DNA from 4 places in the Citrobacter freundii ATCC 8090 genome. Region 2 is predicted to be linked to each of the others. Evidence: predicted binding sites of a transcription regulator. Region 2 holds the regulator's gene; each other region holds the start of a gene.
What was found. Region 2 encodes PhoB, which activates phosphate uptake and scavenging genes when phosphate is short. Its sites were predicted from a motif close to CTGTCATAAAACTGNCNNAT; they were not measured.
Positions count from the first base shown of each region.

Region 1 (7,781 bases), 1.2 Mb from region 2:
ACGTTCCAGCTCAGCGATGGTTTTGATAATCGCCATCACCAGACGCAGGTCGCTCGCTGTCGGTTGACGCTTGGCGATGATGCGCACGCAGGCTTCGTCGATCGCCACCTCCATCATATTGACGTTCTTATCGCCTTCAATGACGCGCTTCGCCAGCTCGCTATCCTGATTGTGCATCGCCGTGATTGCATCAGAAAGCTGCTGCTCGACCATGCCGCCCATGGTCATCACCTGGGTACGGATGCTTTCCAGCTCTGCATTGAACTGGCCGGAAATATGTTTATTAAGGTTAAGGTTATCCACAACAAGCTCCTGAATCAGCCGTAACGACCGGTGATGTAATCTTCAGTTTGTTTCTTCGCGGGCTTGGTGAACAGATCGTCCGTGTTACTGAACTCAATCAACTCGCCCAGGTACATAAATGCCGTGTGATCGGAACAACGCGCAGCCTGCTGCATGTTGTGGGTAACGATAACGACGGTGTAATCCTCTTTCAGCTCAGTGATCAGCTCTTCGATACGCCCGGTAGAAATAGGGTCGAGCGCTGAACATGGCTCATCAAGCAGAAGCACTTCCGGGCGAATGGCGATGCCACGCGCAATACACAGTCGCTGCTGCTGACCACCCGAGAGAGAGTACCCGCTCTGGTGTAATTTATCTTTGGTTTCATTCCACAATGCGGCCTTGGTCAATGCCCACTGCACGCGTTCGTCCATATCCGCACGCGAGAGTTTCTCAAACAGACGTACGCCAAAAGCGATGTTGTCGTAGATGGACATCGGGAACGGCGTGGGCTTCTGGAATACCATGCCCACTTTGGCACGCAGCAGAGCGATATCTTGGGTATTGGTGAGAATATTGTCGCCATCCAGCAGAATTTCACCTTCCGCACGTTGCTCCGGGTACAGTTCAAACATTTTGTTGAACGTACGCAGCAGCGTCGATTTACCACAGCCAGAAGGCCCGATAAACGCCGTTACCTGGTTTTTAGCAATATCCAGGTTGATGTTCTTCAGGGCATGGAATTTGCCATAGTAGAAGTTCAAATCACGAACCTGAATTTTACCTGGGGCAGTATCAACCATACTCATTTCAATCTTTTCCTCATCCGGCGCCGCATCAGCCACGCCGTAAAAATTAACCGTGTTTCTTCTTCGCGAAAATGACGCGCGCCAGAATGTTCAGCAGCAGTACGCACAGGGTAATAATCAGTACCCCGGCCCAGGCCAGTTGCTGCCACTCAGCAAACGGGCTCATCGCAAACTTAAAGATAGTGACCGGCAGGTTGGCGATAGGCTGCATCATGTCGGTGCTCCAGAACTGGTTGGAGAGCGACGTAAACAGCAGCGGAGCCGTTTCACCTGCGATACGAGCAATTGCTAACAGAACACCTGTAATGATCCCCGAGACAGATGCCTTCAGGGTGATCGCAGAAATCATCTTCCATTTCGGCGTACCCAGTGCATAGGCGGCTTCACGCAGACTATCTGGCACCAGCTTGAGCATGTTCTCTGTGGTACGAATAACAATAGGCACCTGCAGCAGCGCCAGCGCGATCACGCCCGCCCAGCCGGAGAAATGCTCCATTTTTGCTACCACGATGGTGTAAACGAACAGACCGACCACGATAGATGGCGCAGAAAGCAGGATGTCATTGATAAATCGGATGACCTCAGCCAGCCAGGACTTACGCCCATACTCCGCCAGGTAGATACCCGCCATAATACCGAGCGGGGTACCAAACACGGTCGCCCACAGAATCAACAGACCGCTACCGGCCAGGGCGTTCGCCAGACCACCGCCCGCCGTATTCGGCGGCGGCGTCATTTCGGTGAACAGCGCCAGCGACATACCGTCAATACCGCGGGTGATCGTGGACATCAGGATCCAAATGAGCCAGAACAGACCGAACGCCATGGTTGCCATAGAGAGCGTCAGCGCGATGCGGTTTTTCAGACGACGACGCGCCTGCATTTTACGGCGGGATTCCGCAAGCTGAGCGGTGTTTTGCATTTCAAGCGTAGCCATTAGCGTGCCCCCTCGTTCTTCGCAAGGCGCATGATCATGAACTTAGACGCAGCCAGCACGATGAAGGTGATCACAAACAGAATCAGACCCAGCTCCATCAACGCGGCAACGTGCAGCCCAGATTCCGCTTCGGCAAATTCATTCGCCAGCGCAGAGGTAATACTGTTGCCCGGCATGTACAGCGAGGCGCTATCGAGCTGGTAGGTGTTACCGATGATAAAGGTCACCGCCATGGTTTCACCCAGCGCACGCCCCAGACCCAGCATCACGCCGCCAATTACACCGTTTTTAGTGAACGGCAGGACGATACGCCAGATAACTTCCCAGGTGGTACAGCCGATGCCGTAGGCCGACTCTTTCATCAGTACCGGCGTTTGTTCGAACACATCACGCATAACCGCCGCAATGTACGGGATGATCATGATGGCGAGGATCACGCCAGCCGCCAGAATACCGATACCAAAAGCCGGGCCGGAGAACAGTGCGCCAACAAACGGAATGTTGGAAAGGATGTTTCCGACCGGCTCCTGGAAGTACGTCGCAAACAGCGGGGCAAAGATAAACAGCCCCCACATGCCGTACACGATACTCGGAATTGCCGCCAGCAGTTCAATAGCGATACCCAGCGGGCGACGCAGCCAGCCAGGTGCAAGTTCAGTCAGGAACAGCGCAATGCCGAAACTCACCGGAACGGCAATCAGCAGTGCAATAAGTGAGGTAACCAGCGTACCGTAAATCGGTACTAAAGCACCGTAGATATCGTTCGGCGCATCCCAGTCTTTGGTCCACAGAAAGGAGAAACCAAATTTCTGAATGCTTGGCCAGGAGGAGATAACCAGAGAGACAATAATGCCACCCAACATCAATAGCACAATCAGCGCAGCCAGTCTTACCAGCGCGCTGAAGATCATGTCACCCTTTTTACCCGGTGGGTTAAAAGCAGGCTTGGTTGCAGCCATAAATCACTCTTTAAGTTAAACGCGTTTACGAAGTTGCCCATGCCGGATGGCGCTACGCTTATCCGGCCAACAAAGCGGGCCTACAGTCGAAACCGTAGGGCGGATAAGCGTAGCGCCATCCGCCAACTCGTTAAAGATATTCTATTAGTACAGAGCTTTACCGCTGCTGTCTTTCACGTTGGTCTTCCATGCAGCACGAACCTGCTCAACCACGCTGTCCGGCAGGCTGGCGTAATCCAGGTCGTTAGCCTGTTTGCCGCCATTTTTGTACGCCCAGTCGAAGAATTTCAGCACTTCTGCGCTCTGCTCTGGTTTCTTCGACTCTTTATGGACCAGGATGAAGGTGGTGGAAGTGATTGGCCACGCGTCGTCACCTTTCTGGTTAGTCAGATCCTGAGCGAAAGTTTTGCTCCAGTCAGCGCCTTTTGCGGCGTTAGCAAAGCTCTCTTCTGTCGGGCTTACCGGTTTGCCATCAGCAGAGACCAGCTTGGTGTACGCCAGGTTGTTCTGCTTAGCGTAAGCGTACTCAACGTAACCGATAGAACCCGGCAGACGCTGTACGAACGCAGCGATACCGTCGTTACCTTTACCGCCCAGACCGGTCGGCCAGTTCACGGTAGAGCCGGAACCAATTTTAGATTTCCACTCTTCGTTTACTTTTGCCAGGTAGCTGGTGAAAACGAAGGAAGTACCGGAACCGTCAGCGCGACGCACAACGGCGATATTCTGTGAAGGCAGCTTCAGACCCGGGTTCAGTTTGGTGATGGCTTCATCATCCCACTTCTTAATTTTACCGAGGTAGATGTCACCCAGCGTTTTACCGTCCAGCACCAGCTCGCCGGATTTCAGGCCCGGGATATTCACAGCCAGCACTACGCCACCGATCACGGTCGGGAACTGGAACAGACCTTCTTGCGCCAGTTTTTCGTCAGACAGCGGTGCATCAGAAGCGCCGAAATCAACGGTATTGGCCGTAATTTGTTTTACACCACCGGAGGAGCCGATACCCTGGTAGTTTACTTTGCTACCGGTCTCTTTCTGATAGGTATCTGCCCATTTGGCATACACTGGCGCAGGGAAGGTTGCACCTGCACCTGTCAGGCTCGCTGCTGCAAACGCAGAGAACGCGCTCATGGATAAGGTCGCGGCGACAACAGTTGCGACAGTGGTACGCATAACTTTCATAATGTCTCCTGCACGGTTTTCGTAAATCGTTGTTTGAGTTGCTACTGTGAGCAAAATAGGACAAACAGGTGACAGTTAAATGTACGAAATATGACAGTTTTATGACAACGAAAAATACGGGAAGTTTTTTATCTAAAAACACATTCAAAACAAAAAGTTAGTCGCCATCATGACAATAACATTTCGTTAAAATTTTCTTTTTATGACACTGAAAACAGTAGTTGAAGATGACGGTTTGTCACATAAAACAGGCGGGATAATTGATTAAAAACAGAACAAGTTTAAAAAAATGCCCCGCTTGTAGCAGGGCATTTCCAGTTCAGTTAAGCACGGATTACTCTACGGTAACTGACTTCGCCAGGTTACGCGGCTGATCGACGTCGGTGCCTTTAATCAGTGCCACATGATACGCCAGCAGCTGCAGCGGAACGGTGTAGAAGATCGGTGCAATCACCTCTTCCACATGCGGCATCTCGATGATGTGCATGTTTTCGCTGCTGGTAAAGCCAGCATCCTGGTCAGCAAAGACGTACAGCTGACCGCCACGGGCGCGAACTTCTTCAATGTTGGATTTCAGTTTTTCCAACAGTTCGTTGTTCGGCGCAACCACGATAACCGGCATATCGGCATCAATCAGGGCCAGCGGACCGTGTTTCAGTTCACCTGCGGCATAAGCTTCAGCGTGAATATAAGAGATCTCTTTCAGCTTCAGCGCGCCTTCCAGCGCAATTGGATACTGATCGCCACGGCCAAGGAACAGCGCATGGTGTTTGTCAGAGAAACCTTCTGCCAGAGCGGCAATGCGTTTGTCCTGAGACAACATCTGCTCAATACGACTCGGCAGCGCCTGCAGACCGTGAACGATCTCCTGCTCAATAGCCGCATCAAGGCCTTTCAGACGGGACAGTTTCGCCACCAGCATCAGCAGAACGGTCAGCTGAGTGGTAAATGCCTTCGTGGAGGCCACACCGATTTCGGTACCGGCATTGGTCATCATCGCCAGGTCAGATTCACGCACCAGAGAAGATCCTGGTACGTTACAGATAGCCAGCGAGCCCAGATAGCCCAACTCTTTAGATAAGCGCAGGCCCGCCAGGGTATCCGCCGTTTCACCAGACTGAGAAAGGGTAATCATCAGGCTGTTACGGCGCACGGCGGATTTACGATAGCGGAATTCGGAAGCGATTTCGACATCACAAGGAATACCCGCCAGCGATTCAAACCAGTAGCGGGACACCATACCGGAGTTGTAAGACGTACCGCAGGCGATAATCTGGATATGCTCAACCTGAGACAGCAGCTCGTTGGCACGCGACCCCAGCTCGCTTAAATCCACTTCACCGTGGCTAATGCGCCCGGTCAGCGTATTTTTAATCGCGTTCGGCTGTTCGTAGATCTCTTTCTGCATGTAGTGGCGATAAATACCTTTTTCGCCCGCGTCATACTGCAGATTCGATTCGATATCCTGACGTTTCACTTCTGCGCCAGACTTGTCGAAAATAGAGACAGAACGACGAGTCACTTCCGCGATGTCACCCTCTTCCAGGAAGATGAAGCGACGGGTTACCGGCAGCAGCGCCAGCTGATCGGAAGCGATGAAGTTTTCGCCCATACCCAGACCAATCACCAGCGGGCTACCAGAACGGGCCGCCAGCAGGGTTTCCGGATTACGGGTATCCATGATCACCGTGCCGTAGGCACCACGTAGTTGGGGAATAGTACGCAGCACGGCTTCACGCAGCGTACCACCCTGTTCCAGTTCCCAGTGCACCAGGTGAGCAATCACTTCGGTGTCGGTTTCAGAAACAAAGGTATAGCCACGCGTTTTCAACAGCTCACGCAGTGGTTCATGGTTTTCAATGATGCCGTTATGCACCACAACAATGTGTTCAGAAACATGAGGATGCGCGTTCGCTTCTGAAGGTTCACCGTGTGTCGCCCAACGGGTATGAGCGATACCTGTACCACCATGCAACGGATGTTCTTCCGCAGCAGCAGTCAGCATCTGCACTTTACCCAGACGACGCAGACGGGTCATGTTACCTTCAGCATCGACGACGGCCAGACCAGCAGAGTCATAACCACGATATTCCAGACGACGTAAACCTTCGAGAAGGATTTCAGCTACATCACGCTGCGCGATAGCGCCAACAATTCCACACATATTTTTTGATTCCGAATTTAGGCATTATGCCTGTCGTTGTCGCTGACCTGTATTTGCCCATTTCGGGCGCCCCGAGCCTTGTAGAGAGTGGGGTTATTTTTATGGTACTGCTTGTTGAGCGGAGGATTATGTTATCCCCTCATCTCTTGTGTGCCTGATGGCGCTTACGCTTATCAGGCCTACAGAACGTCACCGCACGTAGGCCGCCATCCGGCAAAAATCACTTACTTCTTCTTCACCGGACGCTGCCAGCCCTGTTTATGGACCTGAGGTACACGGCTTAATACCAGTTCGTTATCGGCGACATTACGCGTTACGGTGGTTCCGGCGGCAATCGTCGCACCTTTACCCACGGTGACAGGCGCCACCAGTTGAGTATCAGAACCCACAAACACATCATCACCAATAATGGTTTTAAACTTATTGGCGCCATCGTAGTTGCAGGTAATCGTACCCGCGCCGATATTCACGTTATCGCCAATTTCCGCATCACCCAGGTAGGTCAAATGACCGGCTTTGGAGCCTTTACCCAGACGCGCTTTTTTCATTTCGACAAAGTTACCCACGTGCGCGCCTTCCTGCAGCTCAGCACCCGGGCGCAGACGTGCGAATGGACCAATGGTGCAAGCGGCTTCCAGATGCGCATCTTCCACCACACTGTATGGGCTAAGCTCGCAACCCTCACCAATCACGCTGTTTTTGATGATGCAACCGGCACCAATCTTGACGCGATCCCCAACGGTTACGTTACCTTCAATGATAACGTTAGTATCAATTTCAACATCGCGCCCGTGAATAAGCGTACCGCGAAGATCAAAACGTGCCGGATCGCGCAGCATCACGCCTGCCAGCAGCAGTTTTTCTGCCTGCTCGGACTGATAAACACGTTCCAGACGGGATAGCTGAAGACGGTTATTCACCCCTTCAGTTTCGCTAATGCGTGCCGGATGTACTGCAGCAATTTCACGTCCTTCCTGATACGCCATCGCGATGATATCGGTGATGTAGTATTCACCCTGCACGTTGTTGTTGGTCAGTTTAGACAGCCAACGCTTCATGTCAGCGCCGTTGGCAATCAGGATACCAGTGTTTATTTCCTGGATTTGACGCTGCTCGTCGGTGGCATCTTTATGCTCAACGATACCCGTGACATTGCCGTTATCGCGGGTAATTCGGCCATAACCGGTTGGGTCATCAAGTTTTACCGTTAGCAAACCAATGCCGCCCTGCGGTTTAGCTTCACGCAGGCGACGTAAGGTATCGGTAGAGATCAGCGGCACATCGCCATAGAGCATTAAAATGTCTTCATCATCACCAAAGAATGGCGCCGCCTGCTGCATTGCATGGCCGGTACCCAACTGTTCCGCCTGCAGAACCCAGTTCAGATTGCCATCTTTCAGCGTCTGCTTGAGCAAATCACCACCGTGCCCGTAGACCAGATGTAC
Region 1 covers NZ_CP049015.1:4,938,995-4,946,775, reverse strand. The annotation lists gene phoU (phosphate signaling complex protein PhoU) at 1-303, opposite strand, end outside; gene pstB (phosphate ABC transporter ATP-binding protein PstB) at 318-1,091, opposite strand; gene pstA (phosphate ABC transporter permease PstA) at 1,138-2,028, opposite strand; gene pstC (phosphate ABC transporter permease PstC) at 2,028-2,987, opposite strand; gene pstS (phosphate ABC transporter substrate-binding protein PstS) at 3,132-4,172, opposite strand; gene glmS (glutamine--fructose-6-phosphate transaminase (isomerizing)) at 4,507-6,336, opposite strand; gene glmU (bifunctional UDP-N-acetylglucosamine diphosphorylase/glucosamine-1-phosphate N-acetyltransferase GlmU) at 6,561-7,781, opposite strand, start outside.
Region 1: the regulator PhoB is predicted to act here: its motif matches at 4,261-4,280, upstream of pstS (phosphate ABC transporter substrate-binding protein PstS).

Region 2 (7,781 bases):
CGGCCTGTGACACCACATCCGCTGGCCGATTACTCCACCGCAAACATTTTGTCGAGTTTGCTGTAGCCCAGACCGTTGATTTTTTTCACTTTGATCTGTACCGGAATGCGCTCTTTCATCGCTTCGACGTGGCTGATCACGCCAATGGTTTTACCGGTAGCGTTGAGCGCATCAAGCGCGTCCAGGGCGGTATCCAGCGTTTCACTGTCCAGCGTGCCGAAACCTTCGTCGAGGAACAGGGAGTCAATTCGGGTTTTGTGGCTGACCAGATCGGACAACGCCAGCGCCAGCGCCAGACTCACGAGGAAGCTCTCGCCGCCGGAAAGCGTACGCGTATCACGTACGGCATCGGCCTGCCAGGTATCAACCACTTCCAGCTCTAACGCTTCGCTGGCCTTGCGCTGCAACAAATAGCGACCGTGCAGACGGGTTAACTGGTTGTTGGCAAGCCAGACGAGGTTATCCAGCGTCAGCCCCTGGGCAAATTTGCGGAACTTATCTCCCTCTTTCGAGCCGATCAGTGCATTCAAATACCCCCAGTCTTCGACCTGCTGCGCGACTTTTTCAATCTCCTGCATCAGCGCCTGCTGCTGCTGGCGGTTTTCAGCATCTTGTTTGAGCTGCTGGCGAATTTCGCCCTGACGAGTAGTGTTATCGCGTAGCAGTTGGGTGAGCTGCGCCAGCGCGTCGTGCAGATGCTGCGCCGTCAGCGTGAGATCCACTTCTGTTGGTTGCTGCTGTTGATGAGCCGCCAGTGCCTGCTGGGCCTGATTAACCAGCGTTTGGGCCTGCTGTCGCTGGCCTTCCAGTGATTGCTTCAACTGCTCCAGGCGATTAAAGGTCTCTTCGTCCAGCAGGGCGGCAATAAAGGCGTCGCGATCGGCAAAGATGCTGGCCTGCAATGCGGCATCAAACTGCGCCTGGATTTCCGCGGCGCGCTGAACGTCCTGCGCCTCCTGCTGTTGCAAGGTTTGCCACTGTCCCTGTAAAGAGAGGCAATCGTCGTGCACCTGCCGCCAGTTTTCCAGCGACAAATCCTCAATGTTTTCAGAAAGCGCCTCGGTTTCAGGCAACGTTTCCAGCAGCGGCGCAAGCTGGGCAATCCGGGCCTGTAACTCGGTCAGTTCATTCTGACGCTGTTGCCACATTTGTGCTTCGTTCGCCCGTTCGCTTAGCCATGAGGCGACGTCATCCTCGGGTGGAAGGGCCAGACCATAGCGGGAAAGCTCGGCGGTTAGCGTCGCCTGGCGCTGGTCAATATGCAGCTGGAGCTGGGTAATCTGCTCGGTATGCGCGGTGATTTGCGCCTGCAGGGTATGACGCAGGCTCAACTGGTGAAGCTGTTGTTCGTGCTCTTCCTGAGCGGCCAGCCACGGGGCAATGTCATCCTGCGGTTGTAGCGTGACGTTGAGGCTGGCGGTGACGGTCAGCCACTCTTGAGTAAGTGCTTGCTCCTCCTGAGAAAGCGTCTGTGCTTCGCGTTCATCCCGCTGAAGTTGCTGGGTTATCGCCTCAAGCTGGCCGCGTAACGTTGAACCCTCATCGGCCAGTGTTTTGACCTCTTTTTCCAGTGCCTCACGCCGCGTCTGATTCACGCTCAGTTCGAGCGTTTGATAGCGTTCAATCGCCGGATGTGCGGTGGAGCCGCATAGCGGGCAAGGCATGCCGGATTGCAACAATGCCCGTTGGCTTTCCAGATCTTTGATGCGGGCTTCTTGCTCGCAAATGACTCTCACATCGGTAAGTTGCTGATTTTTATCTTTATAGCGCTGACGTTTTTCGGCAAGCACCGCGTTGCGCTGGGTCAACTCTTGTTGACGCTGTACAAGCGTGGCGCGTAACTGTGCCAGTTGTTTTTGCTTCGGGGTGATTTGTCCGTGTAAATTGCTCAGCCGCTGGCGTAATGGACGAAGCTGCACATGTTGCGCCAGCGCATCCGTTACCTCCTGCGGCGAAAGGGTCAGCGCGGGAAGCGTTAGTGCATTGAGCTTACGCGTGTCGTTCTCTCGCAGCTGCTGCCATTGGCGTAGCTGGGCGCTGGCGTCGGACTGTTGGGCCAGCAGCGCTTTCCATCCTGCCAGTTCGCTACTCCATAAGCGGAAGCGATCATGCTCATTAAGCCAGTCGGTTAACGTCTGTTGTTCGGCTAGTATCAAGGTCGACTGCATTTGCGCCTGCTGGCGAATACGCCCGCGCAGCGTTAAGCTGCTTTGTAAGCGAGCATTCACTTCCTGAATCTTCTGGCGTGTACGCTCGATAGTAGCCGTTTGTTCCTGAATTCGCTCCCAGTGCGGGCGTAACGCCCTGGCCGGCAGTGCCAGACTCAGTGCCGCCAACTGCGGCTGCGTGTCTTCTTGCGCCTGAAGCGCTGCCTGTAATGCCTGCTGGTGACGGTTTATATCCGTTTGTAGCTCATTTTGCCGAATGAGCCAGTTGAGGTGCTGTTGCTGGGTTTGTTGGCTGGTAAGGTATTGTTTTTCTTCGTCAGTAAGTACCTGCAAACTTTCCGTCAGGGATTGCACCTGCTCTGGTGCTAACAGCGCCACGCCGCTGGCCTGGGCCTGTAGTTTTTCCAGCTCCGTACGCGCTGATTTGTGCTTTTCAAACACCATAGCGGAGATTTGACCGTAAATCTCTGTGCCGGTCAGCTCTTCCAGCAGTTCGGCGCGCTCTTTTGGTTTGGCATTAAGAAATGCGGCAAACTGGCCCTGAGAGAGCAGCATGGAACGGGTAAAACGACCGTAATCCAGCCCGGTAAGCTCGGCGGTCATCTCCAGCTTGTCTTTGACTTTATCGGCGAGGATTTTACCGTCGGCGCAGCGGGCCAGCTCTACGCGCGGGACCTGCAGGTTGCCCTCAGGCTGGTTGCGTGCCCTGTTCTGGCTCCAGAATGCGCGGTAGGCTTCGCCCCGCACCTCAAACTCCACCTCGGCCAGACACTCCGCTGTGTCGCGGGTCATCAGGTCGTTTTGCGACTGTGACACAGTATTCAGGCGCGGCGTTTCGTGGTACAGCGCAAGGCAAATTGCGTCCAGCAGGGTGGTTTTCCCCGCGCCAGTGGGCCCGGTGATGGCGAACAGCCCGTTGCTGGCAAAAGGTTCTGCGGTGAAATCGACTTTCCATTCTCCCTTCAGGGAGTTGAGGTTTTTCAGGCGCAGGCTGAGAATTTTCATACTTCAGCCTCCCCGGCAAGCGTCTGTACGGTTGCGCTAAACAGCTGATTAAGCCGCTCGCGCTGCGGTTCTTCGAGTTCTTCCAGCGCCAGGCGGCGGTCAAAAACCTCCGCCACGCTCAGCTCGCTTAATGTTTCACGACGTTCATTGGCCATAATACGTTCGCGCTGTTCCCGACTGCGGCGCACCAATAACACCTCAACCGGTAAATCTTCGGTCAAGGCCTGGATTTTACGCTGCATATCATGCAGATAGTCATCGGTGGTAATTTCAATATCCAGCCACACCGGCGGCTCTTGCTGTACGTTGCGCCACTGCTCAAGCTGGGCGGTAATGGCGGCGAGATCGCCTTTCAGTACCGCAAGCGGCTGGGTGACCGGTACGGTGAGATTCTCGACGGCGTTGAGTTTCCCTGCTTCAAAGCTCACCAGATGCACGCATTTGTTTTTGCCGCACTCGTCAAAACTGAGAGCGATCGGCGAGCCGCAGTAGCGAATATGCTCCGTGCTGCCGATAACCTGCGCCCGGTGAATATGGCCCAGCGCGATGTAGTCCGCCGGAGGGAAGTTTTGTGCAGGGAAGGCGTCCAGCGTACCGATATAAATGTCTCGGACGGCGTCACTTTTACTGGCGCCGACGGTGGTCAAATGCCCGGTCGCGATGATGGGCAGATTCTGATCACCACGCAGCGTGCAGGCATCCTGATACTGCTGCTGGTAATAGTCGGTGATGGCTGACAGCAAATGTTGCTGTTTTTCTTGCCCGGTTAGCCCGGCCTGGCTGGTAATGATGTCGCGTGGACGTAAAAAAGGAACCGGGCACAGAATTGCCCCCGGCGTGCCGTCACGTTGCGGCAGAATCTGCGGCGCATGGCCGGCGCTGGCAACGACCGTGGTGTTGAGAAACGCCAGTATATCGCGGGATTCATTGAGTGTGGCGACGGAGTCGTGGTTGCCTGCCAGCACCACCAGATGACACCCGGTTTGCTGTAAATTAACGACAAAACGGTTATACAGCTCACGAGCGTAGCTTGGCGGTGAGCCGGTATCGAAAATATCACCCGCCACAATAATGGCATCCACCTGGTGGGATTGTGCCGTTTCCAGCAGCCAGTCGAGAAAGGCCTGATGTTCAGCGGCGCGGCTCTTGCTGTAGAAATTTTGGCCCAGATGCCAGTCAGACGTGTGAAGGATGCGCATAAGAGTTCCATGACGATAAAACAGTGGTGGGGATTATAACCTTTCAAGGACGGTAATATCTTGTCTCCGGGCTGTCATAATTCGCCGGGCTGCGTTAAACCTGGGCTATCTTTTCATAAATCTGTCATAAAACTGACGCATAATGGCACCGTATTGATGGCAAACGATTTAATTATAAACAGGGCAAATCATGGCGAGACGTATTCTGGTCGTAGAAGATGAAGCTCCAATTCGTGAAATGGTCTGCTTCGTGCTCGAGCAAAACGGTTTTCAACCCGTAGAAGCCGAAGACTATGACAGTGCTGTGAACCAACTCAATGAACCCTGGCCGGATCTCGTCCTGCTTGACTGGATGCTTCCCGGCGGCTCGGGTCTGCAGTTTATTAAACATCTCAAGCGCGAAGCCATGACGCGGGATATCCCCGTGATGATGCTGACGGCGAGAGGTGAAGAGGAAGACCGCGTCCGGGGTCTGGAAACCGGTGCGGATGATTATATTACCAAGCCGTTTTCTCCCAAGGAGCTGGTGGCGCGTATTAAAGCGGTTCTGCGTCGTATTTCACCGATGGCGGTGGAAGAGGTTATTGAGATGCAGGGGCTAAGCCTTGATCCGACCTCGCATCGCGTGATGACCGGCGAGGATCCGCTGGATATGGGGCCGACCGAATTCAAACTGTTGCACTTCTTTATGACCCACCCTGAGCGCGTCTACAGCCGTGAACAACTCCTCAATCATGTCTGGGGAACCAATGTCTACGTGGAAGACCGGACAGTGGATGTGCATATCCGCCGCTTACGTAAAGCGCTGGAGCACAGCGGACACGATCGAATGGTGCAGACAGTTCGCGGGACGGGATATCGTTTTTCGACCCGCTTCTGACTGACAAGAATCAGGGCCTGATGGATTAGGCCGTTTATGGAGTAAGACGTTTGCTAGAACGATTGTCATGGAAAAGGTTGGTACTGGAGCTGATCCTGTGCTGCATACCGGCATTTATCCTTAGCGCTTTTTTCGGTTACCTGCCCTGGTTTTTACTGGTGTCGGTAACGGGCCTGCTTATCTGGCATTTCTGGAATCTATTACGTTTGTCCTGGTGGCTATGGGTTGACAGAAGCATGACGCCGCCGCCGGGGCGAGGCAGTTGGGAGCCGTTGTTATATGGGCTGCATCAAATGCAGCTGCGCAACAAAAAGCGCCGTCGAGAACTGGGTAACCTGATCAAACGTTTTCGCAGCGGGGCGGAATCACTACCCGACGCGGTGGTATTGACCACCGAAGAAGGCGGTATCTTCTGGTGTAACGGACTGGCTCAGCAGGTTCTGGGACTGCGCTGGCCGGACGATAGCGGGCAAAATATTCTTAACCTGCTGCGATACCCGGAATTCACTCAATATCTGAAAACGCGCGACTTTAGCCGGCCTATCAATCTGGTGCTCAATACCGGACGGCATCTGGAAATTCGCGTGATGCCCTACACGGATAAGCAACTGCTGATGGTGGCGCGCGACGTTACCCAGATGCACCAACTGGAAGGTTCACGGCGAAACTTTTTCGCCAACGCCAGCCATGAGCTGCGCACACCGCTGACGGTGCTGCAAGGTTATCTGGAAATGATGCAGGAGCATCCGCTGGAAGGGACAACGCGCGAAAAAGCGCTGCATACCATGCGCGAACAAACGTACCGTATGGAAGGCCTGGTGAAGCAGCTGCTGACGCTGTCAAAAATTGAAGCTGCTCCGACGTTGCAACTGAATGAGAAAGTCGATGTGCCCATGATGCTGCGCGTGATCGAGCACGAAGCGCAAACCCTGAGCCAGCATAAACATACGTTTACCTTTGATGTCGATAACAGCCTGAACGTGCGGGGCAACGAGGAGCAGTTGCGTAGCGCTATCTCGAATCTCGTGTACAACGCGGTGAACCACACACCAGCGGGAACGCACATTACCGTTGGCTGGCGGCATGTGGCGTCGGGGGCGGAGTTTTGCGTGGAAGACAACGGTCCAGGCATTGCCGCCGAGCATATTCCACGCCTGACCGAGCGTTTTTATCGGGTAGATAAGGCGCGATCGCGGCAAACGGGCGGTAGCGGGTTGGGCCTTGCCATCGTGAAACATGCGCTGCATCATCACGACAGCCGTTTGAATATCGAAAGCGAACCAGGCAAAGGGACGCGATTTAGTTTCGTGATCCCGGAACGTTTGATTGCCAAAAGTAACGGTTAAAGCACATTCGTAAGATTATCTTTCCAAAAGCCAGCACAAGCTGGCTTTTTCTATGCGGTCAATATATGACTCCTGAATTTTACGACGTTTGATTGTTTTTTGTTCGAACTATTACCCATACCTTTTTCCATGAAATGGTGTTTTGTGCTAACCCCATTTTTCATATCGCTATATTGTTCTGGTTTTTGGATCCCACCTTGCTTTAAAACGTTATAAGCGTTTAAATTGCGCTCCAGATGCTGTCATACCGACTGCATTTACGCGGTAAATCGAAAAACTATTCTTCGCCGCGCCAGGTCGGGAGTGTTTCCCGCTGGAATTGAGCAAAAATGCCGCTGTATTGTCCCCCAGGGAAAGGCAAAAATTTATTATTTTCAACACCACATCCACAGGCAGTAAGACTTTATGACCCATCAGTTAAAATCGCGCGATATTATCGCTTTGGGATTTATGACATTTGCACTGTTCGTTGGTGCAGGTAACATCATCTTCCCCCCAATGGTTGGTTTGCAGGCAGGTGAACACGTCTGGACTGCGGCTTTTGGCTTTTTGATTACCGCCGTTGGCCTGCCGGTACTTACCGTTGTCGCGCTGGCGAAAGTCGGTGGTGGTGTGGACCGACTGAGCACACCTATCGGTAAAGTTGCTGGTCTGCTACTGGCGACTGTTTGCTATCTGGCCGTTGGGCCGTTATTTGCTACCCCGCGTACCGCGACGGTCTCTTTCGAAGTCGGGATTGCACCGCTGACCGGAGACTCTGCGCTGCCGCTGTTTATCTATAGCGTTATCTATTTCGCGATTGTGATTCTGGTTTCGCTGTATCCGGGCAAACTGCTGGATACGGTGGGTAATTTCCTGGCGCCGCTGAAAATCCTGGCGCTGGTGGTTCTGTCTGTCGCCGCAATCGTCTGGCCAGCAGGCCCGATCAGTAATGCGATGGAAGCCTACCAAACTGCGGCATTTTCTAATGGCTTCGTGAACGGGTATCTGACCATGGATACGCTGGGCGCGATGGTGTTTGGTATTGTTATCGTTAACGCCGCTCGCTCACGTGGTGTTACTGAAGCGCGTCTGCTGACCCGTTACACCGTTTGGGCGGGTTTAATGGCGGGTGTGGGCTTAACGCTGCTGTATCTCGCGCTGTTCCGTCTGGGTTCAGATAGCGCGATTCTGGTCGATCAGT
Region 2 covers NZ_CP049015.1:1,175,245-1,183,025, forward strand. The annotation lists gene sbcC (exonuclease subunit SbcC) at 30-3,173, opposite strand; gene sbcD (exonuclease subunit SbcD) at 3,170-4,372, opposite strand; gene phoB (phosphate response regulator transcription factor PhoB) at 4,563-5,252, shown strand; gene phoR (phosphate regulon sensor histidine kinase PhoR) at 5,303-6,598, shown strand; gene brnQ (branched-chain amino acid transporter carrier protein BrnQ) at 7,004-7,781, shown strand, end outside.

Region 3 (7,781 bases), 1.4 Mb from region 2:
TGCTATGGCCAACGGCGGCAGTGACGGTAAAACGTCTGCATGACCGGGGGCGCTCCGGAGCGTGGGCGCTGTTGATGATCCTGGCGTGGATGCTGCTGGCCGGAAATTGGGCGATTTTACCCGGCGTCTGGCAATGGGCGGTAGGCCGCTTTGTTCCAACGTTGATTCTGGTTGGTATGCTTATCGATCTGGGGGCGTTCATTGGCACCCAGGACGCGAATAAATATGGTAAGGATACGCAGGACGTAAAGTACAGAGCTGACTCGTAGGCCGGATAAGCGTAAGCGCCATCCGGCAAAATGCCCGGGTGTTTACCGGGCATTGAAACGTTCTTACCAGTAGTGCTCTGCGGTCATATGGCCCGGTCGACGGCGCAGGTGTTTGGTCATTTGCCGGGTCTCTTTCAGCAACTGCTGCGTGTCGCGTACCATTTGCGGGTTTCCGCACAGCATCACATGGCTGGTTTCTTTATCCATTGGCAACCCGACTGCTTTTTCTAGCTCACCGCTTTCAATTAACGCCGGTACACGTCCGGTCAGTGAATCTGCGGCTGTTTCACGGCTGACAACCGTCTGGATGCGTAATTTACCTTCGTAGCGTTTTTCCAACGCCTGCATCAGCGGCAGATAGCTCAAATCGGCGGCATAGCGCGCGGCGTGGACCAGCACCAGATTTTTAAAGCGATCCAGGTCCTTGCCTAACTGCAGAATCGACAAATATGGGCCGATAGCCGTGCCGGTCGCCAGCATCCATAGCGTTTCGCAATCGGGGACTTCATCCAGCACGAAGAAACCAGCAGCTTCACTCACCACCTGCACTTCATCGCCAGGCTTCAGTGCTGCCAGACGAGGGCTCAGTTTGCCGTCGGGAACCGTCACCAGATAAAACTCTAAATCGGGGTTATCAGGGGCATTTACGTAAGAATAGGCGCGCTGGACGCGTTCGCCGTCGATCTCAAGGCCAAGCTTAGTGAACTGACCTGCAGTGAAAGGAAGAACTGGAGCTCGCACGGTCAAACTAAACAGGGCATCGGTCCAGTTTTGCACCTTTGTGACTTTGCCTGTTACCCAATCTGCCATGGTTTTCTCCTGTCTGCTTTGATTGCCTTATCTTCGTTCGTTGGACGAAAGATTTCCAGCCCATATGGGCTGGAAGGCTCTATTGATCAAATCAATTACAGGATGTGCGCCTGCACATCGGGATCTTTACGATCGAGGTAGTGAATCGACTGAATGCGACGGATCGTACGTGATTTGCCGCGGATCAGCAGCGTTTCGGTGGTCGCGATATTACCTTTACGGCTAATCCCTTCCAGCAAATCGCCTTTGGTGATGCCGGTGGCGGAGAAAATGACGTTGTCGCTACGCGCCATTTCATCGAGGCGCAGCGCTTTACCCGCTTCAATGCCCATGGCGGCGCAACGAGCCAGTTCTTGTTCGCCAATGCGACGGTTCTCTTCGCTGTCGCCTTTGACGTCATGACGCGCCAGCAAACGGCCCTGCATGTCGCCGTCCAGTGCGCGGATCACCGCTGCGGAAACCACACCTTCAGGTGCGCCGCCAATGCCGTACAGCACGTCAACTTCACTGTCTGGCATGCAGGTCAGAATGGAGGCCGCAACGTCGCCGTCTGGAATAGCGAAGACGCGCACGCCCAGTTTTTGCATTTCGGCGATCGTTTCATCATGGCGTGGTTTGGCCAGAATGGTTACGGTCAGCTCACTCAGCGGTTTATTGAGTGCAGCGGCAACGTTATGCAGGTTGGCTTCCAGCGACAGGTTCAGGTCGATAGACCCTTTTGCGCCTGGGCCGACAATCAGCTTTTCCATGTACATATCTGGCGCATTCAGGAAGCAGCCTTTATCGCCCACAGCCAGTACGGCCAGCGCGTTTGCCTGACCCATTGCCGTCATGCGTGTGCCTTCAATAGGATCGACGGCGATGTCGACCGCATCGCCAAGACCGGTCCCGACTTTTTCACCGATAAACAGCATCGGCGCTTCATCAATCTCACCCTCGCCAATCACGATGGTGCCGTCGATGTTGACCTGGTTGAGCATAATACGCATGGCGTTCACCGCCGCGCCGTCAGCGGTATTTTTATCGCCGCGGCCCAGCCATTTATAGCCAGCCAGCGCGGCCGCTTCGGTCACGCGTGAAAATTCAATGGCAAGTTCTCGTCTCATTGCAAACTCGTAGCTGAAAGGAATGGCGCGAAGTGTAGCACAGGGGAGGGGGCGAGATTATTGATGTGTGTGCGGGGTTGCCCCCGCACGAAGATTTTGCCGGATAAGCCAAAGTAGCCATCCGGCAATGACGTATTACTCGTCGTGATCTTCCCATGCCATGGCGCGTTTTACCGCTTTTTTCCAGCCGCTGTAACGGAAGTTACGCTCGGTGGTTTCGATGCCTGGACGGAATTCACGCTCGATGACCGCTTTCTCCTGCAACTCATCCAGATTCTGCCAGAAGCCTACTGCCAGGCCAGCCAGGTACGCTGCACCTAATGCGGTGACTTCGCGAACTTCCGGACGCTCTACGCGGGTGCCCAGAATGTCAGACTGGAACTGCATCAGGAAGTTGTTGGCGACCGCACCGCCGTCAACGCGCAGGGCGTGCAGACGAATACCGGAGTCAGCCTGCATCGCTTCCAGAACATCACGCGTCTGATAAGCGATAGACTCAAGCGTTGCGCGGATGATGTGGTTGGAGTTTACGCCACGGGTCAGGCCGAAGATGGCGCCACGTGCATACGGGTCCCAGTACGGTGCACCCAGGCCAGTAAATGCCGGAACGACGTACACGCCGTTGGTGTCTTTCACTTTGGTGGCGAAATACTCAGAGTCGAATGCATCGCTGATGAGTTTCATTTCATCGCGCAGCCACTGAATAGATGCGCCAGCCATAAATACCGCACCTTCCAGCGCGTAGTTCACTTCCCCGGTCGGTCCGCAGGCGATGGTGGTCAGCAGTCCGTTTTCGGACTTAACGGCTTTCTCACCGGTATTCATCAGCATGAAGCAGCCAGTACCGTAAGTGTTTTTCGCCATCCCTTCCTTTACGCACAGCTGGCCAAACAGAGCTGCCTGCTGGTCACCGGCGATACCGGAGATAGGAATACGAATGCCGCCTTTACCACCAATGTTGGTCTGACCGTACACTTCAGAAGAGCGACGCACTTCTGGCAGCATGGCGCGCGGAATATCCAGCGCATCCAGCATCGTGTCATCCCAGTCCAGGGAGTGGATGTTGAACAGCATGGTACGTGAAGCGTTGGTGTAATCCGTGACGTGTACGCGTCCCTGCGTCATTTTCCAGATAAGCCAGGTGTCCACGGTACCAAACAGCAGTTCGCCGCGACGAGCGCGCTCACGCGAGCCTTCAACGTGGTCGAGGATCCATTTCACCTTGGTGCCAGAGAAGTACGGGTCAATGACCAGGCCGGTGTTGTTACGGATGTATTCTTCCATGCCATCGCGCTTGAGCTTTTCGCAGATATCTGCGGTACGACGACACTGCCACACAATGGCGTTGTAGATTGGTTTACCGGTCTCACGCTCCCAGACGATGGTGGTTTCACGCTGGTTGGTAATACCGATCGCTGCAATTTCATCGGAACTGATATCGGCTTTCGCCAGAACTTCAACCAGCGTAGAGCTTTGGGTTGCCCAAATTTCCATTGGGTCGTGTTCTACCCAACCTGCTTTCGGGTAGATTTGCTCGAATTCGCGCTGTGAAACGGCAACGATATTCGCATCGTGGTCCATTACGACCGCGCGGGAGCTGGTGGTGCCCTGGTCGAGCGCAACGATATATTTTTTTTCAGTCATAATTTTTGTCCCGTAGTCACATTACAGCGAAGCTTTTTGTTGAGTGTTGGCCGCCGCGTCTTTTTCTTCAATCACGCAGACATCGCACGGTAAATGGCGACCAATCAGTTTGCGATATGCCCATGCGCCCAAAATCGCGCCGGTAATCGGGCCAAACACCGGAACCAGGAAGTAAGGGATATCGCGACCACCTGTGAAGGCAATCTCACCCCATCCGGCCATCCAGGCGAAGAGTTTCGGTCCGAAGTCACGTGCCGGGTTCATCGCAAAACCTGTCAGCGGCCCCATGGAAGCACCAATAACGGCAATTAATAAGCCAATCAGCAGCGGTGCCAGCGGACCACGAGGTACACCGTTACCATCGTCGGTCAGAGCCAGAATCAGCCCCATTAGAATAGCGGTAATGACCATTTCAACCGCGAAGGCCTGCACAAAATTGATATGCGGATTCGGATAGGTGGAGAAAGTACCCGCCAGACCCAGGCTTTCGGTAGTGCCACGCACGATATGGTTGGTTTGTTCAAAATCGATGAAAAGATTGTAATAAAGCCCGTAAACCAATGCCGCTGCGCAAAAGGCGCCGGCAATTTGCGAAATAATAAAAGGAACAACTTTGCGTTTATCAAAACAGGCGAACAGCCAGAGTGCGATGGTTACCGCGGGATTCAGGTGTGCACCAGAAACACCTGCGGTCAGATAGATAGCCATCGCTACCCCCAGACCCCAGATGATACTGATTTCCCACTGACCAAAAGTAGCACCAGCTACTTTGAGTGCAGCGACACAGCCCACACCGAAGAAAATCAACAACCCGGTACCGAGGAATTCAGCAATGCACTGGCCTTTTAAGGTTGAGGTTTGACTCATAATCGGATCCTGAAGAGAGTTTAATGTTTATTGTGTGCGAGAAGGTCACTGACATCCCCGGAGCCGGTAGGCACACTGTTAATTTATCGTTAACGCTCAAAAACGAGAAATATCGAAATTAAAATGTGTGTACTGCATCAACAAAATGAGCGTTTTCGCGCCATTGTGCGGTATTTGTTATACAAAAATAGTGTGAGCTGAATCATTTCACTGATCAATCTGTTAACACTTAAGAGTTATGACAGTCATGTCACCAGGAGAAAGACTAAAAGTGTTGCAAACCGCAATCTGCGCGGGATGCCGCTGGACAGCGATGACGCGGCTTCATACAATCGGTGTTAAGTAGAGTGCGCTCGTTTTTATTAAGGCGTCGCCGGTTATCGGGACGAGGATTTTTATCCATCAACGCCTTGCAATTCAGGAGAGGTATGACGATGTCATTAGAAGTGTTTGAGAAACTGGAAGCAAAAGTACAGCAGGCGATTGATACCATCACGTTGTTACAGATGGAAATCGAAGAGCTGAAAGAAAAGAACAACTCACTGTCGCAGGAAGTTCAGACTGCACAGCAGCAGCGTGAAGAGCTGGAGCGTGAGAACAACAACCTGAAAGAACAGCAGAATGGCTGGCAGGATCGTCTGCATGCCCTGCTGGGTCGTATGGAAGAAGTCTAATTACGCTTCATCTTTCGTGCCGTAGCTGCGTTGGCTGCGCTCAGTTACCCCAGTCACGTAGTTAAGTTACTACGCTCCTGGGGATACCTTCGTTTGCCGCCTTGCTACAACACGAAATCTATTGCGTAATCGTTCCTGTGTAGGCCGGATAAGGCGTAAGCCGTCATCCGGCAATACAATCGTTTTACCGCAACACAACGTTAATTTCAGGCATTCAACCCCCCATCTACGTCCAGACCGGTGCCGGAAATCTGCCCAGCCGCTGGGCTTGCCAGAAACGTCACTGCCGCTGCAACATCCTCCGGTGTTCCGTAATGCCCTGTCGCAATAAGCTGTCGTTGGGATTCTGCCTGCTCGCCATCTGCCGGGTTCATATCACTGTCCGTTGGGCCGGGATGGACAAGATTAACGGTAATGCCTCGTGGGCCGAGATCACGAGCCAGGCCACGGGTTAGCGAGTTGAGCGCTGATTTAGTCATCGCGTAGACGGCAATCCCCGGCTGGGCGACGCGGTTGGCAAGACAACTGCCAATATTGATGATTCGCCCACCTTCAGGGAGATGCGGTAGCGCGGCCTGTATGGCAACTACCACGCCACGGATGTTCACGTTAATCAATGCGTCGATGTCTTCCAGTGACAGCGACTCCAGCGGGCCGCCGCGTGCGATCCCTGCGTTGTTGACCAGGATATCCAGTCCTCCGAGTGACTGTACCGTGCGGTTTACGGCATTCTGAATCGCCTGAGCGTCTGCACTGTTTGCCTGAATCGCCTCACCATGGCGGCCAAGTGCTGTAATTTCATCGGCAACGGCCTGGGCTTTCTCCGCAGATTTTTCATAGGTTATAACAACATCAGCACCGGCTTTCGCCAGCGACAGTGCAATGGCGCGCCCTAATCCACGACTGGCTCCGGTGACCAGCGCTTTTTTACCTGTCAGATCGATATGCATGATGACCTCGTGATGAGAGTGATGAGATTCATCATTAGGTATAGAGAGAGTTTTTTCTTCGTCAATGCGCAGGATGGGGGAATCGGAAGGGTGGTGTGGCAAAAAAAAAGCCAGTCAGTTGTTTAACCGACTGGCATCACACCGAATTGCGGTGTTTTCTTTACTCGATATCGAGCGGGTCTTCGGAGAGGATTATCCCGGTGTTGTCGGCGTACAGGTGGTCTCCAGAGAAGAACGTTACACCGCCAAAGTTGACGCGTACATCGCTTTCTCCAATACCTTCCCCTGCGGCACCGACCGGAATGGCGGCAATCGCCTGAATGCCGATATCCAGTTCTTCCAGATCGTCTACCTGACGGACTGAGCCGTAGATGACCAGACCTTCCCATTCATTCTGTACGGCCAGTCGAGCCAGTTCGGCATCGACCAGCGCACGACGGACAGAACCACCGCCATCGACCAGCAGAATGCGACCACGGCCGTTTTGTTCGAGCAGATCGTACAGCAACCCGTTGTCCTCGAAACATTTTACCGTGATGATTTGTCCGCCAAACGACGACCGTCCTCCAAAGTTAGAGAACAGTGGTTCCACGACGTTGACATCTTCCTGATAGATGTCACAAAGCTCGGATGTATCGTATTTCATAGGCTCAACGTTCAGTTGCTGCGAGAATTTTTAGTATATCGCGCTATGTGTACTGTTGGCAAAATCATCAATTGTTAATTGATATTTGTCAGTTAAAGAGACCACTGACTTAAGAAAATTCCAACGACAAACAGCAGGTTAGTTAACAATGCCGCTTTTACGGTGCGTTCCAGCATTGGGCGCATTGCCGCAGGATCCATCTCACGCATCACGTATCGCGCCTGTTTAATCAGCAGCGGAGCGGCGAGGATAAACAGCCATCCCCACAGGCTTTGCAGTGAGAACAGGTTAAACAGGGCCAGGCAGACCAGCGTGCCCATCAGCAGACAGGCGTGGTAGCGGCGGGCATTGACAGCGCCTAAACGCACGACCAGTGTGTTCTTGCCGTTCTCTCTGTCGCTGTTGATATCGCGCAGATTGTTGACGTTGAGCACGGCAGTTGCCAGCAGGCCGCAGGCGGTAGCAGGCAGAATGAGCGCCGGAATCAACGTATGCGCCTGCAGATACCAGCTTCCCATAACGCTCAGCCAGCCGAAGAACACCAGCACGGAAATATCGCCCAGACCGATATATCCGTAAGGGCGATTGCCTACGGTGTAGGTGATTGCGGCGATGATCGACAGGCCGCCGAGCACCAGGAAGCCGACAAAATCTGCCAGCGTGTGACAGGCCACAGCAACCAGGGCCAGACCGGACAGGCAGATCAAGACCACGGTGACGATCAGCGCCCGCTTCATCTGCTGTTGGGTGATGACCCCTTTTTGCATACCGCGCAGCGGTCCTATGCGGTCGGGCTTGTCGCTGCCTTTGACGGC
Region 3 covers NZ_CP049015.1:4,744,836-4,752,616, reverse strand. The annotation lists gene G4551_RS22750 (DUF805 domain-containing protein) at 1-269, shown strand, start outside; gene fpr (ferredoxin--NADP(+) reductase) at 333-1,079, opposite strand; gene glpX (class II fructose-bisphosphatase) at 1,175-2,185, opposite strand; gene glpK (glycerol kinase GlpK) at 2,321-3,829, opposite strand; gene G4551_RS22730 (MIP/aquaporin family protein) at 3,851-4,696, opposite strand; gene zapB (septal ring assembly protein ZapB) at 5,125-5,370, shown strand; gene G4551_RS22720 (SDR family NAD(P)-dependent oxidoreductase) at 5,577-6,320, opposite strand; gene rraA (ribonuclease E activity regulator RraA) at 6,481-6,966, opposite strand; gene menA (1,4-dihydroxy-2-naphthoate polyprenyltransferase) at 7,059-7,781, opposite strand, start outside.
Region 3: the regulator PhoB is predicted to act here: its motif matches at 4,922-4,941, upstream of G4551_RS22730 (MIP/aquaporin family protein).

Region 4 (7,781 bases), 500 kb from region 2:
GATCATGGTGCTGTCACGCTCGTTCAGCGTCTGCTCCAGCCAGCGAATGGTGTCGATATCCAGGTTGTTCGTTGGTTCGTCGAGCAGCAGAATGTCCGGGTTAGAGAACAGCGCCTGCGCCAGAAGCACACGCAGCTTCCAGCCGGGCGCGACTTCGCTCATCGGGCCGTAATGCTGTTCTACCGGAATGCCTACGCCCAGCAGCAGTTCACCCGCACGCGCTTCCGCAGAGTAGCCGTCCATTTCGCCATACTGAACTTCGAGATCAGCAACTTTATAGCCGTCTTCTTCGCTCATCTCAGCCAGGGCGTAAATGCGATCGCGCTCCTGCTTCACTTCCCACAGTTCAGCGTGACCCATGATCACGGTGTCAAGCACGGTGAATTCTTCAAAGGCGAATTGATCCTGGCGCAGCTTACCGATACGCTCGTTAGGATCGAGGGAAACGTTACCCAGCGTCGGTTCGAGGTCGCCGCCGAGAATTTTCATAAAAGTGGATTTACCGCTACCGTTCGCGCCAATCAGGCCGTAACGGTTGCCGCCGCCAAATTTGACGGAAATATTTTCAAACAGCGGCTTACTGCCGAACTGCATGGTGACGTTGCTGGAAACTAACACTGGCGTATCCTGAAAGAGAAAGAAATATGTGACAAACCGCTTATTATGCCATAAGTCTGCAAGAAGATCGCGTCTTCATGCGGAAGGGATAAAGTGAAACCAAAAGGAAAAAAATGTGATTTAGTACACATCCGAATTCCTTGTTGCTCAGATTGCACATATAATGCGTGCCCAACACTACATAAATCTCAACCCACTAGCCTGCCTGGCACTGAATCTCGCATACATGAATATGAATATGAAATTAACAACGCTTTTCGCGGCGGCACTCGCAATAGTTGGTTTTTGTAATACCGCTTCAGCCGTCACGTACCCGCTGCCGACCGATGGTAGCCGTTTGATTGGCCAAAACCAGGTCATTACTATTCCTGAAGGCAACACCCAACCGCTGGAGTATTTTGCGGCAGAGTATCAGATGGGTCTGTCTAACATGCTGGAAGCCAACCCGGGCGTGGATACCTTCCTGCCGAAAGGCGGCACCGTGCTGAACATTCCTCAGCAGTTAATCCTGCCGGATACCGTGCATGAAGGTATTGTTATCAACAGCGCTGAAATGCGTCTGTACTACTACCCGAAAGGCACCAACACCGTCATTGTTCTGCCGATCGGTATCGGCCAGTTGGGCAAAGACACGCCAATCAAATGGACCACCAAAGTAGAACGTAAAAAAGCAGGCCCAACCTGGACGCCAACGGCGAAAATGCATGCGGAATACCGCGCTGCAGGCGAGCCGCTGCCAGCCGTTGTTCCGGCTGGTCCGGATAACCCGATGGGACTGTACGCGCTGTATATCGGTCGCCTGTATGCTATCCACGGTACCAATGCTAACTTCGGCGTCGGCTTACGTGTCAGCCACGGTTGCGTACGTCTGCGTAACGACGACATCAAATTCTTGTTTGAAAATGTGCCGGTCGGCACCCGTGTACAGTTTATTGATGAGCCGGTAAAAGCCACTACCGAACCAGACGGTAGCCGTTACATCGAAGTACATAACCCGCTGTCTACGACTGAAGCACAGTTCGAAGGCGGGGAAATTGTACCGATTACCCTGACCAAGAGCATTACCAGCATCACCGGTCAGCCTGACGTCGATCAGGCCGTCGTTGAGCAGGCAGTACAGAACCGTTCTGGTATGCCGGTTCGCCTGAACTAATCAGCTATACATGCCCGATGGCGCTACGCTTATCGGGCCTACCAACACTGTAGGCCGGATTAGGCGCCAGCCGCCATCCGGCACACCACATCAATTACATCATCAGCAACAAACCATAACCCACCAGCGCCGCCCATATCAGCATCGGTACCGAATACCAATGAAAACGCCACCAGATCCGGCGGTCGTTTGCCATCCGTAACGCAATGAGATTCGCCAGCGATCCTGGCAACAGCCCAAAGCCGCCCACATTGACCGCCCAGGCCAGAAGCAGCGTTGGCGGGACGTAGTTCAGCAGCAAAATCGTACTGGGCACATTACTGATAAACTGCGACAGGCCAATGGCGGTCAGCCAAAGTCCCGGCGCTGAAAGCGCGCCAATCTGGTGGGTTATCCCCTGCAGGGCCGGAAGCTGCGTCAGCAAGTGCACATCAATGAACATCGCCATAAACACCAACAGCAGCGTCCAGTCTACGCTGAGGATCACGCGGCGAGCCAGCACCATGAACCCTGCCGCCACAATCGCCAGACCCCACAGCTCTTGTTTTAACTCCAGTGCTGCAAGGAAGATGATATACAACACCAGACAGCCCCACACCAGACGCGGTTGCCAGTCAGGTGCGCGCGTACCGGTGTGATAATGCAATGCTTTATTCGGGAAACTAAACCAGCACAGCACCACCAGCGTCAGCATCATGGCCCCCGCAAGCGGCGCCATTTGCCAGGTAAACGCGGTAAACGATAAGCCTGAGCGTCCCCACATCAGAATGTTTTGTGGATTGCCTATTGGCGTGAGCAACGATCCGGCGTTAACCGCCAGCGCCTCAAAGATAATCAGGCGATTCACCGGAATAGCGCACAATTTTTTCAGAGTGATGGTCAGCGGAACAACAATAAACAGCGCAACATCGTTGGTCAGAAACGTCGACAACAACGCCGCTGCCAGCACCATAAATATCGCCAGCTGACGCTCTGTTTTGAAACGGCGGGTCATCTTGCGCCCTAACACATCGAAGTAACCGCTTAGCTCCACGCCTTTGGTCAGTAACATCAGGCCACTAAGCGTGATAATTGTGTGCCAGTCAATTGCTCCCGGCCACGACCGGGGTGTAAATGGCGTGAACAGGCTCAGTACAACCCCAACGATGATTAACAGCTGGAAAAAACGATCGCGCTGTAAGGCGCGTAATAAAGAAAAACTCATTCAGAGCCTGTTCCTTGCTGTTGCGTAAACCGGCTAAAAGCCTCCAGCGTTTCCTTACTGACGTGATGCTCCATCCCCTCCGCGTCGCGACGGGCAATTTCCGGACTGATACCTAACATCAACAGGAAATTCTCCACAATCTGATGACGCTCCCGACTTTCCTGAGCCAGTCGTTCACCTTCTGCGGTTAAAAACACGCCTCGCCAGGGGATCATTTCAATCAATCCGACTGAAGCAAGACGCTTAAGCATTTTAGCAACCGTCGGCTGGGAAACCCCAAGCCGTGCGGCCATATCCACCTGGCGCGCTTCACCTACCTCAATAATGAGATCGGAAATCAGCTCTACGTAGTCATCAATCAGCTCACGGCGATGCGCCTCCCGAACCTGACGAAACCCTTCAACGTGTTCTTCGACATTCACCAATTGCGTCACTTTTTTTGTTGTTGGCGTACCTGCGCGACGACTCATTCTGCTTCCTCGTTACTGTGACGCGTTAACGGCATCTGATTAGAGAGCACTCATTGTAAACCAGAGTTGCGCGGGCACAAAAAATTAACGTTTTAGCAATAGCTATATAATATAGCCTGTGCTATATCTGTATATAATAAAGACATCCCTCAAGGACTGATGGGATCGTGAAGTCAGGAGGTTTACATGAATGAATTTAAGAGGTGTATACGCGTGTTTAGCCACTCTCCCTTTAAAGTACGGTTGATGCTGATCTCTATGCTGTGTGACATGATTAACAGCAAACCTGAGAAGGATAAACCTTCAGAAAATTAATGCGGCGTTGCGGTACGCCGCTTCTTTTTCCTGCCGTCATCCGGGTACGGTGGTGGTTTTCGTCCCAATAACCCTTCTTTTTGTCAGTTTTGCCACGTCCCTCGCAAAACAATTTCTTTGTAGTAGTTGACCTTCTCTTGCGCACACTCTATCTTTTCGCAGCCCTGCATATATTGCGGCTCGCGGATGCGGACCCTATCCCTCTTCTCGCTCTCTCAGGCAGGCAATGACCCTTAGCGCCAGGGTAAGCACATGGCGTTTTTGTAACAGTGGCATATGAATTTAACCCTCAAAGATTCAATCATTGCTCGCAGCCGGGCGATTAGTCCGTGGACTGGCCTCTATTTCTTACAGTCTCTGCTGATCAATCTTGCGCTGGGCTATCCGCTTAGCCTGCTCTATAGCGTTGCTTTCACCTGTATATTAATGCTGATGTGGCGCAGCGCGCCACGCGCGCAGAAAGTGCTGATTGGCATTTGCTCGCTGATTGCGGCAATGTATTTTCCGTTCGGCCAGGCTTACGGCTCACCGAACTTCAATACCTTGCTGGCGCTGCACTCAACCAATATGGAAGAGTCCACCGAAATCCTGACCATCTTCCCCTGGTACAGTTATCTGGTTGGGGTGTTTATTTTCGCCCTCGGCGTTATCGCCGTACGTCGTAAAAAAGATGAACAAAAGCGTGGCTGGAACAAGTTCGACAGCGTTTGTTTGCTGTTCAGCATTGTCGCATTCTTTGTTACCCCGGTACAAAACCTGGCCTGGGGCGGCGTGTTCAAGCTGAAAGACACTGGCTATCCGGTTTTCCGGTTTGCCAAGGACGTGATCGTCAATAACAACGAAGTGCTCGACGAACAAGAGCGTATGGCGAAGCTGTCGAGCGTGAAAGACAGTTGGACCGTAACCGCCGTGAAGCCGAAGTATCACACCTACGTCGTGGTGATCGGCGAAAGCGCCCGCCGCGATGCGTTAGGCGCGTTTGGCGGCCACTGGGATAACACCCCGTTTGCCAGCTCCGTTAACGGCTACATCTTTGCGGATTACATTGCTGCCAGCGGTTCAACGCAAAAATCACTCGGCCTGACGCTGAATCGGGTGGTCGACAATAAGCCCCAGTTCCAGGATAACTTTGTCACCCTGGCCAACCGCGCGGGTTTCCAGACATGGTGGTTCTCCAATCAGGGACAAATTGGTGAATACGACACGGCCATCGCCAGCATTGCAAAACGCGCTGATGAAGTTCAGTTCCTCAAGAACGGTGACTTCGAAGCGGATAAAAATACCCGTGACGAAGCGCTGTTGAAGATGACCGCTCAGGTGCTGGCAACCGAGCGCACTCAGCCGCAGCTTATTGTACTGCATTTAATGGGCTCACATCCGCAGGCCTGCGACCGTACGCAGGGTAAGTACGAGACTTTCGTCCAGTCAAAAGAGACGTCTTGCTACCTGTACACCATGACGCAAACGGATGACCTACTGCGCCAGCTATACGATCAGTTACGTAATAGCGGTAGCAGCTTCTCGATGGTCTATTTCTCCGATCATGGCCTCGCGTTTAAAGAACGGGGAAAAGAGGTGCAGTACCTGGCGCATGATGATCAGTTCCAGCAAAATTTCCAGGTACCTTTCATGGTGCTGTCGAGCGATGATAAAGCGCATCGGGTGATTAAGGCCCGTCGATCCGCCAATGATTTCCTCAGCTTTTTCTCGCAGTGGACAGGGATTAGCGCAAAAGAAATAACCAACAGCTACCGCTTTATCTCAGAGAAAAAAGCCGGGCCTGTGTACATCACCAACTTTAAGCTGCAGAAGGTGGACTACAACCACCTTGGTACCGACATCTTCGAGACCAAATCTCGTTAACAGCTCATATTGCAGGCAAAAAAAATCCGCCCCGAGAGGCGGATTTTTCATATCACCGAAGTGATTAGAAGCGGTAACCCACGCCAGCGATCCAGGTGCCAACGTCAACGCTACGAATACGGCTCTGCTCGTAGGAGAAGTCCAGAGCAACGTTTTCGATCGGGTTGAACTGCAGACCAGCACCGTAAGAGAAACCGTAGTCGCTGGTGGTGTGGTTGTCAGCCGGGGATGCTGCGTTCTGGAATTTACCGTAACCAACACCCACTACACCGTAGATGCTTGCCCAGTCGTTCAGACGGTAAGCCGGACCAGCAGTGATGCCGTAGTACTGAGTTTTGTTGTAGTCGCCAGAAGCATCGGTACGATCTTTTTCAGTGTAAGTGAAGGAACCGATAACACCCAGCGGGTTGTTGTCCTGCTCGTAGCGATACTTCAGGTTGAAACCGTTCATTTTGTTCGCTGCGCCCTGAGCATCGCTCTGAGCGTAACCACCGGTAACGGTAGAAGTAGCAGCTACAGCAGTACCTGCGGAGAAAGCCAGAACAGCGGCCAGTGCTGAAAGACATGCAATTTTTTTCATAACCACCTCAAATGTGCTTCAAGTAAATCTTAAGTTTTAAATATACCAAAAATTGATGGGAAACTCTTTGCGATTAGCGATGTCTAACGGGGTCTTTCATGTAACAGAACATTTCAGGAATCCGCTATCTCTTTCAATTAACATCACTTTTCTAAAGTAAAATGCCATTATTGCGCGCACAATATGGCACATTCATCCAGATTATTCCTAATCACGCAGATTATTAATCCATCAGTTTCATGCCATTGTACGGAACTGAGCAATTTTTTTTTCAACGAATACTCAACCGCATGTGTGTATTTCCATTACACTCGCTGTTTTACTTCTATTGACATAATTTGACAGGAGAAAGGATGCCGGGGTCGTCACGTAAAGCGCCAGTCTGGTTGCCTATTTTGGTTTTGCTAATTGCTATGTCCTCCATTCAAAGCGGAGCATCTCTGGCGAAATCGCTGTTCCCGCTCGTCGGCGCGCCGGGCGTTACCGCGTTGCGCCTTGCGTTGGGCACCCTCATCCTTATCGCCTTCTTTAAACCCTGGCGTTTGCGATTCGCCAAAGAACAGCGCCTGCCCCTTCTGTTTTATGGCCTGTCTCTGGGCGGGATGAACTATCTCTTCTATCTGTCAATCCAGACCGTGCCACTGGGAATTGCCGTGGCGCTGGAATTTACCGGCCCGCTGGCGGTAGCGCTGTTTTCATCCCGGCGCCCGGTGGATTTCATTTGGGTTGCACTGGCTGTACTCGGACTGTGGTTCCTGCTGCCATTAGGTCAGGACGTTTCTCACGTCGATTTAACCGGTGCTGCGCTAGCGCTGGGGGCTGGTGCCTGCTGGGCCATCTATATTCTTACCGGGCAGCGAGCCGGGGCGGAACACGGTCCGGCAACCGTCGCAGTAGGGTCATTAATTGCAGCACTGGTATTTGTGCCAATCGGCGCGATCCAGGCTGGTGATGCCCTGTGGCATTGGTCCATTCTGCCGTTAGGCCTGGCCATTGCAGTCCTCTCTACTGCACTTCCCTATTCACTGGAGATGATTGCATTGACGCGCCTGCCGACGCGTACTTTCGGTACATTGATGAGTATGGAACCTGCCCTGGCAGCGGTTTCCGGAATGATCTTCCTCGGTGAAACGCTGACGCTTATCCAGACACTCGCTCTGGGTGCCATTATCGTCGCATCAATGGGCTCTACGCTCACTATTCGTAAAGAGCCACAAATAAAACAAGTCGACGTGAATTAACCACGTAATATTCTGCATGGTTTGCATAATCATGCAGAATATCCAATTGTAAATCTGCGTGATAATAATTCTAAAAAATATAATTTTCTCATCCGCATATTTCATTTAATCTCAAAATTAACATAAAAATAACACCACGCAAGAAACACAACAATCAATGCATTGATTTTACTAGGTAATTTATATTTATCCTTTCTTCGCTATTAAAGTAATAGGCAACACCGGAAAAAAAAATCCAAATTTAGCGCTATACTTAATTCCGTTGAAGAGTTGGGACATAACTATCAAGAGGATATGAAAATATGAGTACCGCGAAACTGGTAAAAACAAAAGCATC
Region 4 covers NZ_CP049015.1:1,677,250-1,685,030, reverse strand. The annotation lists gene G4551_RS08045 (ABC-F family ATPase) at 1-618, opposite strand, end outside; gene ldtB (L,D-transpeptidase) at 851-1,771, shown strand; gene G4551_RS08035 (anion transporter) at 1,866-2,975, opposite strand; gene mntR (manganese-binding transcriptional regulator MntR) at 2,972-3,445, opposite strand; gene mntS (manganase accumulation protein MntS) at 3,632-3,760, shown strand; gene G4551_RS08020 (phosphoethanolamine transferase) at 4,037-5,623, shown strand; gene ompX (outer membrane protein OmpX) at 5,688-6,203, opposite strand; gene rhtA (threonine/homoserine exporter RhtA) at 6,557-7,444, shown strand; gene dps (DNA starvation/stationary phase protection protein Dps) at 7,747-7,781, shown strand, end outside.
Region 4: the regulator PhoB is predicted to act here: its motif matches at 4,011-4,030, upstream of G4551_RS08020 (phosphoethanolamine transferase).